DNA from 3 places in the Jeongeupia sp. USM3 genome. Region 2 is predicted to be linked to each of the others. Evidence: predicted binding sites of a transcription regulator. Region 2 holds the regulator's gene; each other region holds the start of a gene.

Region 1 (5,614 bases), 1.5 Mb from region 2:
CCGGGCCGCGGCCCTGCGTTACACCGGCAGCCTGCGGCCGCTGGCCATGATGGCCTTGCGCGGCCGGCTCGCCGCAACTCGCGGTGCGGGCGGCGACGTCCGCCGCTATCTGGCCAGCCAGTGGTTCGCCCGCGGCTGGCAGGCCGGCGACGCCGAGGCGCGCAGGCTGATGCTGCGGCACCTGTCGTGCCTGTCCGGCTGCCTGCTGCTGTGCCCGTGGCGCTGAATGCAGAAAAGGCCGCTTTCGCGGCCTTTTTCATGTGGCGGAGCTCAGCCCCGCCGGGGCGTCGTGCTCAGCTTTTGGCGGTGGCGTGACCGCTCGTTTCTTCGCTAGGGCGTGACCGCTTACTTCTTCGCGATGGCGTGACCGCTTACTTCTTTGCAATGGCGTGACCGCCAAAGGCATTGCGCATCAGCTGCAGCAGCTTCATGCCGTAATCGTCGTTGCCGCGGCTGGCGAAGCGGGCGTACAGCGCGCTGGCGGTGACCGGTGCCGGCACGCCGAGCTCGACCGATTCGAGCACCGTCCAGCGGCCTTCGCCCGAGTCGGTCACGTAGGGCTGCAGGCCGTCGAGCTTGCTGTCTTCCTTCAGCGAAGCGGCGGTCAGGTCGAGCAGCCACGAACGCACGACCGAGCCGTGACGCCAGGTTTCGGCGATCTCGGCGACGTCGAGGCCGAATTCCTTCTTGGCCTCGAGCAGCGCAAAGCCTTCGGCGAACGCCTGCATCATCCCGTACTCGATGCCGTTGTGGACCATCTTGGTGTAGTGGCCCGAACCGGCGGGGCCGCAGTGGATCCAGCCCAGGTCCGGGCCCGGTGCCAGCAGCTTGATGAACGGTTCGACCTGCGCGACGGCTTCCTTGTCGCCACCGAGCATGATCGTGTAGCCGTTGGCGAGGCCCCAGACGCCGCCCGAGACGCCGGCGTCGACGAACTTGAAGCCGGCGGCGTTCAGTTCGGCGGCGTGGCGCTGGCTGTCCTTGTACATCGCGTTGGCGCCGTCGACGATCAGGTCGCCGGCGGCGAGCAGGCCCTTGAGCCGGGTGAACATCGATTCGCTGATTTCGCCCGACGGCAGCATCATCCAGACGACGCGCGGCGCCGGCAGCTCGGCGACCAGTGCCTCGACCGATTCGAAGGTGAGGATATTGGTGTTCTCGGCCGACAGCTGGGCGCGCGTTTCGGCGCTGACGTCGAAGCCGTACACGGTGGCGCCGCTGCGGGCGAGACGGCGGGCCATGTTGCCGCCCATTTTGCCGAGGCCGATGAGTCCGATGTTCATGCGAGTATCCTTTTTCTGATGCGGAGCGAGGCAGAGCGATGTGCCGGGCTCGCGGGGGCAGGGCACCGTTTGGGTGCCGCATCACGGTAGCGGGGTGCCGCTCAAACGCATAGTTTGGCACCGGGTACCACAGTCACTGTATCGGGAATTATCGCATCGGGGATGGCCCGTAGTGGCAAACACTTCGCTACGCCGCGGCGCAACACCGCGGCAAAGCTTGATCTGGATTAAGTCGCGCCGGCGGCCGCAAGGCTATGTTCTTGCCCCAAACGCGAGGAGAGTCCATGCCCAAGCCGCAGCTCGTCTGTCCCGCCGGCAGCCTGCCGGCGCTGAAGGCCGCGATCGACCACGGTGCCGATACCGTCTATCTCGGCTTCAAGAATGCCACCAACGCGCGCAACTTCGCCGGGTTGAACTTCGGCGACGCGCAGATCCGCGACGGCGTCGCCTACGCGCATGCGCGCGGCCGCGAGGTGCTGGTTGCGATCAATACCTACGCGCAGGCCGGTCGGCTGAGCGAGTGGCACCGGGCGATCGACCAGGCCGCCGAGTTCGGCGTTGACGCGGTGATCCTCGCCGACCTCGGCCTGCTGGCGTACGCGCACCGCACCCATCCGCAGCTGCGCCTGCACCTGTCGGTGCAGGGCTCGGCGACCAATGCCGACGCGATCAATCTGGCGCACGAGTGCTTCGGCGTGCGCCGCGCCGTGCTGCCGCGGGTGCTGACCCTGCCACAGGTCGAGGCGGTGATCGGCAAGACGCCGGTCGAGATCGAGGTCTTCGGTTTCGGCAGCCTGTGCGTGATGGCTGAAGGGCGTTGCATCCTCAGCAGCTACGCGACCGGCCAGTCGCCGAACACCCACGGCGTGTGCTCGCCGGCCGGCTTCGTGCGCTGGGAGCCGCAGGGCAAGGCCATGGACGCGCGGCTCGCCGGCATCCTGATCGACCGCTACGAAGAGGGCGAGCCGGCCGGCTATCCGACGCTGTGCAAGGGCCGCTTCGACGTCGAGGGCGACACCTATTACGCGCTCGAGGAGCCGACCAGCCTGAACACGCTGGCGGTACTGCCCGAGCTGATCCGCATCGGCGTCGCGGCGATCAAGGTCGAAGGCCGCCAGCGCAGCCCGGCCTACGTGACCGCGGTGACCAAGACCTTGCGCGCGGCGATCGACGCCGCCGGCGACGCGCGCTACAGCGTCAAGCCGGCGTGGCTCGACGCGCTGGCGCCCTTGTCCGAAGGCCACCAGCAGACGCTGGGCGCCTACAACCGGCCGTGGCGTTGATGGAGGAAAAACGCATGCAACTCACCCTTGGCCCCCTGCTGTACTACTGGCCGCGCCAGACCGTGCTCGATTTCTATGCCGAAGCCGCGGGCTGGCCGGTCGATACCGTCTACCTCGGCGAGGTCGTCTGCGCGCGCCGGCACGAACTCAAGCTCGCCGACTGGCTGGCGCTGGCCGCCGACCTGTCCGCCGCCGGCAAGCAGGTCGTGCTCAGCTCGCAGGCGCTGCTCGAGTCGTCGGGCGACTTGATCGGGCTGAAGAAGCTGATCGGATCGGGCTTCGCGATCGAAGCCAACGACCTCGGCGCGGTGAAGCTGGCGCGTGACGCCGGCCGGCCCTTCGTTGCCGGTCCGCACCTGAACATCTACAACGGCCCGGCGCTCGACTGGTTCGCCGCCGCCGGCGCGACGCGCTGGCTGCCGCCGCTCGAAGCCAGCCGCGAGACGGTGGCGGCGGTGCTCGCCGAAAAGACCGTGCCGATCGAGACCGAGCTCTTCGCCCACGGCCGCCTGCCGCTGGCGTTCTCGGCGCGCTGCTTTACCGCAAGGCACTACGACCTGAACAAGGACGCGTGCGAGTTCAAGTGCATCGACCACCCCGACGGACTGACGATGACGACGCGCGAGGGCCAGGACTTCCTCTGCATCAACGGCATCCAGACGATGTCGGCGGCCTGCCATTCGCTGTGGCACGACCTCGGCGACCTCGCCGGCGTCGATGCGCTGCGCATCAGCCCGCAGCAGCACCATACCGGCGAGATCGTCGCCGCCTACGCCGCGCGGCTGGCCGGCGACGCGGTGAACGCCGAGCCGGCGCGCTGGAACCCGGAGGGCTGGGTCGACGGCTACTGGCGCGGCGAAGCCGGCATCCATCCGATACAGGAGCACCGACCATGACATTCACCGGCATGCTGTTTCCGCTGCTGCGCCGCCTGCCCGAAGCGCCACCGGGGCAGGCGCTGGCACTGGCGCTGAACCTGGTCCGCCAGCGGCTGTGGCCCGACGAGGACTTCGGCTGGCTGCAGGCGCGGCGCATCCGCTTCGAGGTCGCCGACCTCGGCCGCGGCGTCACCGTCGGCTTTGCGGGCGGCCGCTTCCGCGGCGAGGCGCCGCCGGCCGACGTGACCTTTGCCGCGTCGTTTGCCGACTACTGGGCGATCGCTCGGCGCGATGCCGATCCGGACACGCTGTTCTTCCAGCGCCGGCTGACGATTTCCGGCGACACCGAACTCGGCCTGCAGCTGAAGAACCTGCTCGATGCGACCGACTGGGCGCCGCTGCTCGCGCTGCTGCCGGCCCCGCTGCGGCCGGCTGCGGTGTGACGGTTGTCATGCATGCGCCGGCGGCCGGATGAGGCTTTTTCTCTCGGTTTGACCGGAGATTCCGTCTGAATGTTGGCTTTTGTCCGTGCTTTTGCTGGGTACAAGGCGGTTCCGGGATGCCGACGCGGCCGGCAACAAGATCGGCGACAGTGCCGGCAATTGCCGCGCTGGACGTACTCGCTGTCGCAGAAGACCAGCGCCTACGCCGACCTGCACTACACGATGAACGGGAAGAACGGCGCGGTCGGCGCCGACGGCCCGGGCAACCCGGCGTACACCAACGACGCCGATACCTACCGCGTGCTGTTCGGCACCTATACCGACTTCTGATCCGGATTCCGGGCGTGAAAAAGGGGCGACCACGGTCGCCCCTTTTCTTGATCGGGCCGGCGGCTTATTTCTTCGCCTTGGCTGCCGGCTTGGCCTTGTCCTTGGCGATCAGCTCGTCGATCACCTTGGTGATCGTGCCGTCTTCGCGGTTGATCATTCCCGGGCTGGTCACGTACTTGCCGTTGACGACGAAGGTCGGCACGCCGTCGATCTTGTAGGTATTGGTCAGATCGGCGAGCTTGCCCAGCGCGGCATTGGTCGAGAAGCCGGTGTAGATCGCCTTGAACTTGGCGACGTCGATACCCTGCTTCTGGATCCACGGATACAGGCTGGACTCGCGGCGCAGCTCGATGCCGTCGCGCTGTACCGCGTCGAACACCGCCTGCTGCAGCTTGGCTTCGAGGCCCATCTGCTGCAGCGTCGCGAACAGCTTGGCGTGGCCTTCCATGTCGCTGCGGCCCGGCCACATCACGTGGACACGGCGGAAGTTGACGTCCTTGGGCAGTTTGGCCGCCCAGCTCTCGACATACGGTTCGACCTTGTAGCAGTGCGGGCAGCCGTACCAGAAGAATTCGATCACCTCGGCCTTGCCGGCCTGCGCGACCGGTTGCGGCGTCGCAAGGCGCTTGTAGTCGGTGCCTTCGCGCACTTCGGCGTGGGCGAAGGTGGCGGCGACGAGGGCGAAACCCAGGCCCATCATCCAGCGTTTGATCATTGGTGCTCTCTCCTGATTAGGGTGGTGGGTCTGAGTCGCCTGACCGCGCTCAGTTCCCCTTGACGACGGTACTGTCGATGCCGCTGCCCTTGAGCTGGGCGCGCGCCTTGTCGAGATCGGCCAGGCTGGTGAACGGGCCGACGCGGACACGGTGCCACAGCCCCTTGTCCGGCGTGCTGCTCGACTGGATCGTCGCCTCGACGCCGACCAGCGCGAGCTTGGCCTTGAGGTTGTCGGCTTCCTGCTCGTTCTGGAACGCGCCGACCTGCAGGTAGGCGCCCCTGGGCGCCTCGACCTTGGCCGGCGGGCTCGACTCGGGCTTCTTCGCCGGTGCCACCGGCTTGGCCTCGGTCGTCGTGCCGTCGTTCTTGTTCAGCTCGGGCAGTACCTTGTAGAAGTCGAAACGCTCCGCTCCGCTGGCTTCGGGCGTGCCGGCCGGCTTGGCCGCGTCCGGCAGCGCCGGTGCGCTCGAGTCCTTGCCGCCCGGGTGCAGCACTTCGGGCTGCTTGATCGTCGGCTGCGGCGCCGAGCCGATCGCGTCGGGCGGGGTGTCGGCCTTCTTGGTGAACGGGCTGTCGCTGCGGTTGAGGAACAGCGCGACGCCGACCGCGACGGCGACGCCGCCGAGCAGGCCGACGACGAGGCCGGTGACGAGCGATCCGCCGCCACTACTGCGATTGCT
Region 2 (5,614 bases):
TCGAGCGCCGCATAGTAGTCGTCGATGGTCTTGCGGTTCTGCACATAGGCCGGCCCGACCTTGCCGATTGCCGACACGCCGAACGCCATCAGGTCGCAGTCGGCATGGGTCGAGTAACCCTGGAAGTTGCGATGCAGCCGGCCATGGTCCTGCGCCTTCGCCAGTTCATCGTCGGGCAGAGCGAAATGATCCATGCCGATGTAGCGGTAGCCGGCAGCGAGCAGCTGGTCGATGCTCGCCTGCAGGATGTCGAGCTTGGCCTCGGCCGAGGGCAGGTCGGCGTCGTTGATCCGCCGTTGCGGCATGAAGCGCTCGGGCAGGTGCGCGTAGTTATACAGCGCGATGCGCTCGGGCCGGATCGCGATCACCCGCTCCAGCGTCCGGTGAACACGCTCGGGGGTTTGCAACGGCAAGCCATAGATCAGGTCGAGATTGATCGATCTGAAGCCTGCCGCGCGCGCGGTATCGATCAGCGCCCGCGTCTCGGCCTCGCTCTGCACGCGGTTCACCGCCCGCTGCACGTCGTCGTCGAAATCCTGCACGCCGACACTCATCCGGTTGAGCCCGAGCCGCGCCAGCAGCCGCACCGTCTCGGCCGACACCTTGCGCGGATCGATCTCGATCGAAAACTCGCCCTGCGGGTCCAGCTCGAAGCGCCGGTGGATCGCCGTCAGCAGCCGTTCGAGCTGGGTATCGGACAGAAAGGTCGGCGTGCCGCCGCCGAAGTGCAGTTGCCTGACCTTCGGCCTGAAGGCCAGCGCCGCGCACTGCAGATCCATTTCACGCTCGAGGTAATCGATGTACCGCTCGGCGCGGCGCCTGTCCTTGGTGATGATCTTGTTACAGGCGCAGTAGTAGCAGATGGTGTCGCAGAACGGGATATGAAAATAAAGCGATAGCGGGTGACGCGTCGTTCCCGCTTGCTGCTGCACCAGTCGTTCGAGATAATCGTCGGCGGTCATCTCCCCGAAACGGTCTGCCGTCGGGTACGAGGTATAGCGCGGCCCCTTGCCGTCGTGTCGCCGGATCAGGGCGCGGTCGAATTCGATCAGTTGCTGATTCATTGTGGTCGCCAGGTGGTATTTTGCTTGGTTGTGCTCTAAGGCGAGCTTGCCGATAATCAACGCATGCAATCTTGACGGCGATCAAAGCCCGTTTACCCGGACACCGGTAATCGGTCAGACCGTTTTATTGCCCCTTCACCTGTAGAGCCCCGCCATGCAACCAGCCCTTCAGCCCCGCGACGTCACCTTCAAGCAATTGCGTCAGGCCTGCTCCAATTGCAGCCTGCGCGAGCTGTGCCTTCCCAACGAGCTGAGCGCAGAAGAGATGAAGCAGGTCGACGACCTGATCGGCCAGGGCAAGCCGATCAAGCGCGGCGAGGCACTGTACCGCGCCGGCGAACCGTTCCGGGCGCTGTACGCGGTCCGGGTCGGCTTTTTCAAGACCAGCGTCGTTTCCGAAGACGGTCGCGAACAGGTCACCGGCTTCCACATGAGCGGCGAGCTGATGGGCATGGATGCCGTCAGCGGCGACCACTACACCTGCGACGCCGTCGCGCTCGAAGACAGCGAAGTCTGTGAACTGCCGTTCGCCGAAATGGAAGTGCTGTCACGCAAGATTCCGGCACTGCAGCACCACTTCTACCGGGTGATGAGTCGCGAGATCGTCCGCGATCACGGCGTGATGTTGCTGCTCGGCAACATGAAGGCCGAAGAGCGCATCGCCGCCTTCCTGCTCAATCTGTCGCAACGCTTCCAGATCCGCGGCTACTCGGCCACCAGCTTCCACCTGCGGATGACCCGCGAGGAGATCGGCAGCTACCTCGGCCTGAAGCTTGAAACCGTCAGCCGAACGCTGTCGAAGTTCCAGGACCAGGGGCTCATCAAAGTGCAGAACCGGCTGATCGAGCTTTACGACGTGGCCGGACTCAAACAGCTCGTCAACAACTGCCAGAGCTGAGCGTGCCCGGGGTGCCATCCATACTGGCATTGGCCCCCGCCCCGATGCTCGACGCATTGCGCGCACGCAATGCGCAGCGACAGGGCCCGGAGGTGGACTGGCTGCCGCTGCTGCCGCCATCCGCCTCCATCAAGACACCGCCGAATAGCGCCGATACCCTCGTCGTACTGATCAATGCCACGCTGGACGACATCGTGCCGTGGCTGCACCACCCCCGCCTCGTCGACCTGGCCGCCTACGGCGACCCGCCGCTGGCCAGCCAGCACGGCTGGATCATCGGCGCCGGCGGCGCACGCGCCGCGGTTGACGCCGCCACCGCGTTGCTCGATGCCTTGGCACCACCCCGGCCGCAGGCCTGGCTGCATCTCGGCCCCTCCGGCGCCGGCGCCTTTGCCGCCGGTCTCGTGCAGCACTGGCAGAGCCAGACACTGGCGATTCTCGGCTGGCTCGGCGGCACCGATCGCTCGCAATGGGTGTACGACCCCGGACACTGGCAGGCACTCACGCAGGTCACTCTGGCGCAAGCGCGTGAAGACGCCACGCGTTACCTCGCTATGGCCGCCACGACACCGTTCGAGCCCGCCCGGCCTACACCCGCCGCGCTCACGCGATCCTTCCCCTTCCTGCACGACGACACCGCTGCGCCTGCTACGCTGCTCGCGCAGCTCGTGCTGAGCATCCCGGCACTGCCGCAGCAGCAATGAAAAAGGCCGCCCGAAGGCGGCCCGACATCATCTGCGATCGACGCTGCGAATCAGGCGGCAGTCTTGCGCGTGGCAGCCTTCACGGTCTGCTCAACGCCGTTGGTCGTCGCTTCGACGAAGTCGCTGGCCAGCTTCTGCGTGGTCTTGGCGACGGCGTCATAGGCGCTGCTGGCGGTTTCAACCGCATTGCGCAGCACGTTCACCGCTGCGCCGGTACCTGCCGGTGCATTCTGGATGGCGCTATCGAGCGTACCCACCAGCTCCTTGTTGAACGACAGCACCTGCTCTTCGAGCAGCGCGCCCAGTTCGTGCTGGGTTGCGCTGGCAGCGTCGAACACGGTCCGCGCCACGTTGAGCGACTTCTCGACCGACGGCTGGGCCAGTTGGCGCTGGAGGTTGACGAGCCCCTGGACGTCCTTGACCTCCGACAGCGTTTTTGCGGTTTCTGCCTGTTCGGTCAGCAGTTCGCGGGCGATGCCGAGTTGCAGGCTGACGAGACGCTCGACGCCGGCCAGGGCGATCTGGCTCAGGCGCAGCGACTTTTCGAGGTTGGCTTGGTTGATTTCGGCAAACTTGGATGCATTGAACATGTGGTTTCTCCTATTTGTGCACTGCAATATACCGATGCCATTCTAACCCTCAACGTGTACGCGTCAAGTTATTTATTGTGCACCGCACAAAAACGCAAAATCTCCGGTGCAGCCACCCCGGATCGTCACCGCCGCCAAGGCGACGCGGGGCGGCGGGATGCTAGAATACGCCGATGAATCAGCCCGCCTTCATCCATCTCCGCATCCACTCCGAATTCTCCGTGACCGACGGCATCGTCCGTATCGACGATGCCGTGAAACACGCCCAAAAGCTCGGCATGCCTGCACTCGGCGTGACCGACCTGATGAACCTGTTCGGTCTGGTCAAGCATTACAAGGCCTGCCGCAGCGCGGGCATCAAGCCCGTCATCGGCCTCGATGCCTGGATCGAAAACGAGGTCGATCGCGACAAGCCGTATCGCGTGCTGCTGCTGGCCCGTGATCGCGACGGCTATGGCCGGCTGTGCGAGCTGCTGACCCGCGCCTACCGCGACAACCAGTACCGCGATCGCGCCGAGCTGCGCAAGGAATGGATCGCCGACGGCGACAACGGCCACCTGCTCTGCCTGTCCGGCGCGCACCTTGGCGAAATCGGCCAGGCACTGCTGTCGGGCAACTACGACGCGGCCCGCGATGCGACACAATGGTGGGCCGGACAGTTTGCCGGCAATTTCTACCTCGAGCTGCAGCGCAGCGGCCAGCCCGAATGCGAACCGTGCGTTCAGGGCCAGCTCGACCTCGCCTCGGACCTCGACCTGCCCGTCGTCGCCACCCACCCGGTCCAGTTCATGGCAGCGGACGATTTCAAGGCACACGAGGCGCGCGTCTGCATCGCCAGTGGCCATATGGTCGCCGACAAGCGCCGGCCAAAGCTCTTCACCGACGAACAGTACTTCAAGAGCCCGGCCGAGATGGCCGAGCTGTTCGCCGACCTGCCCGAGGCGCTGGCCAACTCGGTCGCGATCGCGCAGCGCTGCAACCTGACCGTCACGCTCGGCACCAACTACCTGCCGGACTTTCCGACGCCGGACGGCATGACGCTCGACGACTATCTCATCCATCTCGCCAAGGAAGGACTCGAGGCCCGTCTCGCCCAGCTGTATCCCGACACGGCGCAGCGCGATGCCGAACGGCCACGCTATCTCGAACGGCTCAAGTTCGAGACCGACACCATCATCCAGATGGGCTTCCCCGGCTACTTCCTGATCGTGGCCGACTTCATCGTCTGGGCGAAAAAGAACGGCTGCCCGGTCGGCCCGGGCCGGGGTTCGGGTGCGGGCTCGCTGGTCGCGTATTCGCTTGGCATTACCGACATCGACCCGACCGCATACGCGCTGCTGTTCGAGCGCTTCCTGAACCCGGAACGGGTATCGATGCCCGACTTCGACATCGACTTCTGCCAGGACAACCGCTGGCGCGTGATCGAGTACGTGCGCGAGAAGTACGGCGCCGAGGCGGTCAGCCAGATCGCAACCTTCGGCACCATGGCCGCGAAGGCGGTGGTGCGCGACGTCGGCCGCGTGCTCGACCTGCCGTACATGTTCTGCGACGGGCTGTCGAAAATGATTCCGGCCGCACCGGGCAAGCACTTCAGCCTCGATGATGCGGTCGAGATGGTCCCCGAACTGGCCGAGCGCGTCCGCAACGAGGACGAAGTCAAGGAGTTGTGGGAGCTGGCGCTCAAACTCGAAGGCATGACGCGCAACATCGGCATGCACGCCGGTGGCGTACTGATCGCACCGGGCCAGATCACCGACTTCTGCCCGGTGTATCAGGCCAGCGGCGCCGACGCGTCGCCGGTGTCGATGCTCGACAAGGACGACGTCGAATCGATCGGTCTGGTGAAGTTCGACTTTCTGGGCCTGCGCAACCTGACGATCATCGAGCTGGCGCTGCAATACATCAGGGAGCAGACCGGCGAGTACCTCGACCTGATGAGCATGGGTTTCGAGGATCAGGCCGCATATCAGGTCTTCCGCGACGCCAACACCACCGCCGTCTTCCAGGTTGAATCGGACGGCATGAAGCGGCTGCTCGAGAAACTGCAGCCCGACCGTTTCGAAGACATCATCGCCGTGCTGGCGCTGTACCGGCCGGGCCCGCTCGGTTCGGGCATGGTCGACACCTTCATCAACCGCAAGAAGGGTCTGGAAGTCCCCGACTACTTCCACCCGGATCTGGAGCGCTGCCTCGAGCCGACCTATGGCGTGATCGTGTATCAGGAACAGGTGATGCAGATCTCGCAGATCATCGGCGGCTACACGCTCGGCGGCGCAGACATGCTGCGCCGCGCCATGGGCAAGAAGAAGCCCGAGGAGATGGCCAAGCACCGCGAGATGATCGCCGACGGCGCCAAGA
Region 3 (5,614 bases), 440 kb from region 2:
GGGCTGCATGGGCCCGCGCTTCCCGCTGGTGCTGGCGAACGCCTACGCCGCCAGCGACAGGCAGCCGCTGTTCGCGCCGTACGTGATCCTCAATCGCACGTTCAAGACCGCCGACGGCAAGCGGATTGCGCTCAAGGTCGGCGTGATCGGGTTTGCACCGCCGGCGATCATGAACTGGGACAAGCGGCACCTCGACGGCAAGGTTTACGTCGAAGGCGTGAAGGAAGCGGCCGAGAAGTACGTGCCGGCGATGCGCAAGGCCGGTGCCGACCTCGTCGTCGCGCTGTCGCACGGCGGCATCTCGGCGGCGCCGTATACGCCGGACATGGAAAACGCCGTCTATCACCTCGCCAGGGTGCCGGGCATCGACGCGATCGTCTCGGGTCACTCGCACAGCTACTTCCCGGACGGCAAGAACTTTGCCGGTATCGCCGGCGTCGACAACGTCAGGGGCCTGGTCAACGGCGTGCCGACGGTGATGGCCGGTTTCTGGGGCAATACGCTCGGCGTGCTCAAGCTCGGCGTGACGTATGACGGCGCGCAGTGGAAAGTCACGCAATCGCAGGGCGAGCTGCGCCCGATCAACAGCAAGGTCGGCAACGACACCGTTGCGGTCGCACCGCATGCCGCGGTCGGCAAGCTGGTGCAGAAGGAGCACGAGGGCACGATCCGCTACGTGTCGACGCCGGTCGGCAATACCGAAATCCGCATCGGTTCGTTCTTCTCGCAGGTCGGCGACACCGCGGCGATGCAGCTGATCAACGCGGCGCAGCGGGATTACGTCGAGCGCTACGTCAAGGCCAACCTGCCGCAGTACGCCGGCCTGCCGGTGCTGTCGGCGGCGGCGCCGTTCAAGGCCAATTTCCGCGGCACCGGTTACACCGACATCCCGGTCGGCGGCGTCGCGATCAAGAACGTCGCCGACCTCTACCTGTACCCGAACACGCTGCAGGCGGTGAAGATCGACGGCACGACGCTCAAGGCATGGCTGGAAAAGGCGGCCGAGCAGTTCAACCAGATCGACCCGGCCAAAACGGCGGACCAGCAGCTGATCAACGGCAGCTTCCCGTCGTACAACTTCGACCAGATCGACGGCGTCCAGTACGAGATCGACGTGACCCGGCCCAAGGGCAGCCGCATCGCCAACCTGCGCTGGAACGGCCAGCCGGTCGCGGCGGGCCAGCAGTTCATCGTTGCGACCAACAACTACCGCGCCAGCGGTGGCGGCGGTTTCACGAGCCTTGACGGCAGCAAGACGATCTTCGATGCGCCCGATGCCAACCGCGACATCATCGTTGCCTACATCAAGGCGCAGAAGACGCTGACGCGCGCTGCCCAGGGCGCCGACGGCAACTGGCGCTTCGCGAAGGTGGCGCTGGCCGGTCGCGTGCTGTTCGAGTCGGCGTACGACGCCGAAGCGGTCGCGCGCGCCGACGGCATCGCCAATGTCTTCAAGGTCGAGGACAAGGCCGACCGGAGCGGCTCGATCTACCGGCTCGACCTGGGGCTGTAAGCCGTTCGACCGATCCGGCCCCGGCTCCGGCCGGGGCGTTCCGTTTGGAGAGTGATATGTGGGCTTTGATCGTTGGACAGATCAGGCGCTGGCGCTGGCCGGCAATGCTGTTGCTGACCGGCCTTGCCGCGGTGGCGAGCCTGTCCGCCCGGGCATCGGCGCAGCGCGACGCGGCGCTGGCGCAGGCACCGGGCGCGATCCAGCAGCTGCGGCTTGACGTGCAGGCGCATCGTCCGGGTAGTGAGCGAGACTTGCGGCAGCTGGCCGATTACGGCCATCCGCTCGCGGCCCGGACGCTGGCCGAACTGGCCGCCGTCGACGCGACGCCGCAGGCGCAGCAGGTCGCGCTCGACTGGTACCGCCGCGGTGCCGAGGCTGGCGACGCCGAGTCGGCGTACCGGCTGGGGCTGGCCTACCTGCAGGGGCGCACGCTGCCGTCCGATCCGGTGCAGGCGCGGCGCTGGTTCGAGCGCGCCGGCGCGCTGCCGGCCGCGCGCTTCCGGCTGGCGACCCTGCTGCTGCGCGGGGAGGGTGGCGTGGCGAACGCTGCCCAGGGGTTGCAGTGGCTGGCGCAGGCGGCGACCGACGGCGATGCCGACGCGATGTTCGCGCTGGCCAACCGCTACCGCGACGGCGAAGGGCTGCCGCGTGACGAGATGCAGGCGCTGCGCTGGTACCGGGCCGCGGCGAACGGCGAGCACCCGGCCGCGTTGCAGACGCTGTCGCTCGCGTATGCGCGCGGCGAGCTGGGGCTGCCGGTCGACCCCGATCAGGCGCAGTTCCTCGGCGAGTACGCCGGCCACGCGGCGAAGTGCCATACGCCGCATGCGCGGGTCGCGCTGTTCTGAGCCGGTCCGCTGTTAATCATCCGGTGGTCATGCGGCGTCCGGCCGTGGTAATTTGGTTGTCTTGCGGGGGCTGCGGTGGCAGCCCCTTTGATATTGCGCCGGACTGTCTTCCGGCGGCACAAGGAATCGGCATGACTCAACAGCAAGGCCTGCAGTTCACGCTGCACAAGACCAGCGGCGGCGCCCGGCGCGGCACGATGGTGCTCAATCACGGCGTCGTCGAGACCCCGGTGTTCATGCCGGTCGGTACCTATGGCACCGTCAAGGCGATGACGCCGCGCGACCTGAACGAAATCGAGGCGCAGATCTGCCTGGGCAACACCTTCCACCTGTGGCTGCGCCCGGGGCTGGAAGTCATCAACAAGTTCGGCGGCCTGCACCGGTTCATGGGCTGGGACAAGCCGATCCTGACCGACTCGGGCGGCTTCCAGGTGTTCAGCCTCGGCGACCTGCGCAAGATCACCGAGGAGGGCGTCAAGTTCCAGAGTCCGGTCAACGGCGACAAGCTGTTCCTGACGCCGGAAGAGTCGATGCGCATCCAGCGTGCGCTCAATTCCGACATCGTGATGATCTTCGACGAATGCACGCCGTACCCGGCCGACCGCAAGCAGGCGGCCGATTCGATGCGCATGTCCTACCGCTGGGCCAAGCGTTCGCGCAGCGAGTTCGACACGCTGGAGAACCCGAACGCGCTGTTCGGCATCGTCCAGGGCGGCATGTACGAGGACCTGCGCGACGAATCGCTCGCCGGCCTCGACGACATCGGCTTCCACGGCATGGCGATCGGCGGTCTGTCGGTCGGCGAGCCGAAAGAGGACATGGAGCGCATCCTCGCGCACACCGCGCCGCGCCTGCCTGCAGACAAACCGCGCTACCTGATGGGCGTCGGCACGCCCGAGGATCTGGTCTACGGCGTCAGCCAGGGCATCGACATGTTCGACTGCGTGATGCCGACCCGCAATGCGCGCAACGGCATGCTGTTCACGCGTTTTGGCGACATCAAGATCAAGAACGCCAAGCACCGGCTCGACGAGCGGCCGCTCGACGAAACGTGCGACTGCTACGCGTGCCAGAACTTCAGCCGCGCCTATCTGCACCATCTGTTCCGTTCGGGCGAAATCCTCGGCTCGCAGCTCAACACCATCCACAACCTGCGCTACTACCAGGTGCTGATGGCCGAGATGCGCGCCGCGATCGACGCCGATGCCTTCCCGGCCTTCGTCGCGCGCTTCCATGCCGACCGGGCCCGCGGCATCGATTGACCGCATTCTCCGCTCAGTAAAAACCCGGCCGAGCCGGGTTTTTTTTGCGATGCGCGCCGTGCATGGGGGCTTTCCGCAGCACGTCGTGCCGGTTTGATCTGGGTCAAGCCCGTGTCCGGATCCGGTCTGCAGCATGTTGCCCTATGACAATGGGGAGAAGACGATGCTGGTTGAATGGCACGATGGCCTGTCGGTCGGGATTCAGGAAATCGACGAGCAGCACAAGGTGCTGGTCGAGCTGCTGAACGCGTTGCACGACGCGATCCGCGAACACCACGGCCGCGAGGCATCGGTGGCGATCCTGGCGCGGCTGGCCGACTACACGCGCATCCATTTCACCGTCGAGGAAAGCCTGATGCGCATCCTCGGCTATCCCGAGTACGACGAGCACAAGCAGCACCACGAGTCGCTGATCGCCCAGCTGCATGCCTTCCAGCAGCGGGTATCCGACGGCGAGGCGATCACGTTCGAGCTGCTGCATTTCCTGCGCAACTGGCTGACCCGGCACATCCAGGAAGGCGATACCCGCTATACCGAGTTCTTCCTGTCGCGCGGTGCCCAGCGCAACTGGCAGAAAAAGGGCTGGCTCGACCGCTTCTGGTCGGGTATCGCCGGCTGATCGCCCCGTCCGCGGCCGCTAGCGGTGGCTGAGCAGGCCGTTTTCAAAGCGGACCTTGTCGCCCTTCCTGAAGCCGTGGTCGGCGCTGTCGTACTTGACCGTATGCATGGCGCCGCTGTTGAGCTTGAAACTGACCTGATAGACGGTCTTCTTGCTGACCTGTTTCTGCACCTCGTTGCCAGCGTAGGCACCGCCGGCCGCGCCGGCGACGGTGGCGATCGTCTTGCCGGTACCGCCGCCGATCTGGTTGCCGAGCAGGCCACCGACGACCGCGCCGCCGATCTTGCCGGTCCAGCCGCCTTCGCCTTCCTGTTCGACGGTCTGTACCTTGGTCACGACGCCGCACTCGTTGCAGCTGGACGCCGTTGCCCGTTGCGGCACGTTGGCGCTGTCGGTGCGCGGGGCGGCGCTCGCGAGCTGGCGGTTGCCGGCAATCAGCTCCTTGCAGTCCCTGTTGATCTGGACCTTGCGCACCCCTTTGCTGTAGCAGCCCGGCGTTTCATCGGGTGCGCGGGGTGTCCGCGCGGTGCCGTGCGCCAGCACGCGGCCGCCGCTTGCGTCGCCGATGCAACTTTTCTGCCCGGCGCTTGCCTTCTCCATGCACGCGGCGACACCGTACCGATATTCGGCGCCGGCGGCGGATCCGGCATTCGTCAGACCGCCTGCGTGTGCCCAGCTACCGGCTGTCAGCGCGGCGGCGGCAATCCACTGTGCAATTCGCATGGTCGGGGTTTCCGTTTATTGCAGGCACTCTCATTCTAGGGAGTCGCATCCGTCGCCGCGTGAAGGATGTCGGTAGATTTCAGACAGGGGGCGGGCTAGAATGACCCGCTTCGTTTTTTGCCACTCTCAATAAAGGCCCGATCGATGTTTATCGCTCCCGCTTACGCCGCCGACGCGGTGCCCGCCGCTGCCGGCTTCATGCAGTTCCTGCCGATGGTCGTGATCTTCGTGCTGTTCTACTTCCTGCTGATCCGTCCGCAGCAGAAGCGTGCCAAGGAACAGCGGGCAATGCTCGACGCACTGCAAAAGGGCGACGAAGTCGTCACCAGCGGCGGTACCCTGGGTCGCATCGTCAAGGTCAGCGAGCAGTACATCACGCTCGAACTGGCGGACAACGTCGAAATCCTGGTGCAACGCGGCTCGGTGTCGCAGCGCCTGGAAAAAGGCACGATCAAGAACAACAAGTAATCGCAACGGGGCGGCACTGGCCGCCCCGGCGCGTTTTCCGGCCTGCAATGCAGGCCTTCCCGGTTTTAAGGGCATGCAATGAACCGCTACCCGTTGTGGAAATTCGTATTGATCGCCGTGGCGCTGGTCGCGGCGTTCTTCTATACGCTGCCGAACTTCTTCGGTGAAAGCCCGGCCGTGC

The links. Region 2 encodes FNR, which switches genes on or off when oxygen is low (the NO sensors DNR and NnrR bind a similar motif). Its sites were predicted from a motif close to TTGATNNNNATCAA; they were not measured.
Region 1: BJP62_RS12120 (peptidase U32 family protein) is a predicted target of FNR. The motif match lies at 1,501-1,514, and genes of this name have one in related genera.
Region 3: BJP62_RS16845 (bacteriohemerythrin) is a predicted target of FNR. The motif match lies at 3,717-3,730, and genes of this name have one in related genera.

What each region holds. Positions count from the first base shown of each region.
Region 1 covers NZ_CP017668.1:2,564,067-2,569,680, forward strand. Annotated here, with positions in the region: gene BJP62_RS12110 (sel1 repeat family protein) at 1-226, shown strand, start outside; gene gnd (phosphogluconate dehydrogenase (NAD(+)-dependent, decarboxylating)) at 372-1,283, opposite strand; gene BJP62_RS12120 (peptidase U32 family protein) at 1,568-2,566, shown strand; gene BJP62_RS12125 (U32 family peptidase) at 2,581-3,462, shown strand; gene BJP62_RS12130 (SCP2 domain-containing protein) at 3,459-3,887, shown strand; gene BJP62_RS18710 (hypothetical protein) at 4,047-4,217, shown strand; gene BJP62_RS12135 (thiol:disulfide interchange protein DsbA/DsbL) at 4,282-4,932, opposite strand; gene BJP62_RS12140 (SPOR domain-containing protein) at 4,982-5,614, opposite strand, start outside.
Region 2 covers NZ_CP017668.1:227,763-233,376, reverse strand. Annotated here, with positions in the region: gene hemN (oxygen-independent coproporphyrinogen III oxidase) at 1-1,064, opposite strand, end outside; gene fnr (fumarate/nitrate reduction transcriptional regulator Fnr) at 1,219-1,962, shown strand; gene BJP62_RS01100 (hypothetical protein) at 2,007-2,666, shown strand; gene BJP62_RS01095 (phasin family protein) at 2,717-3,256, opposite strand; gene dnaE (DNA polymerase III subunit alpha) at 3,430-5,614, shown strand, end outside.
Region 3 covers NZ_CP017668.1:3,579,848-3,585,461, forward strand. Annotated here, with positions in the region: gene BJP62_RS16830 (bifunctional 2',3'-cyclic-nucleotide 2'-phosphodiesterase/3'-nucleotidase) at 1-1,513, shown strand, start outside; gene BJP62_RS16835 (tetratricopeptide repeat protein) at 1,570-2,361, shown strand; gene tgt (tRNA guanosine(34) transglycosylase Tgt) at 2,493-3,623, shown strand; gene BJP62_RS16845 (bacteriohemerythrin) at 3,787-4,242, shown strand; gene BJP62_RS19255 (glycine zipper 2TM domain-containing protein) at 4,261-4,965, opposite strand; gene yajC (preprotein translocase subunit YajC) at 5,110-5,433, shown strand; gene secD (protein translocase subunit SecD) at 5,512-5,614, shown strand, end outside.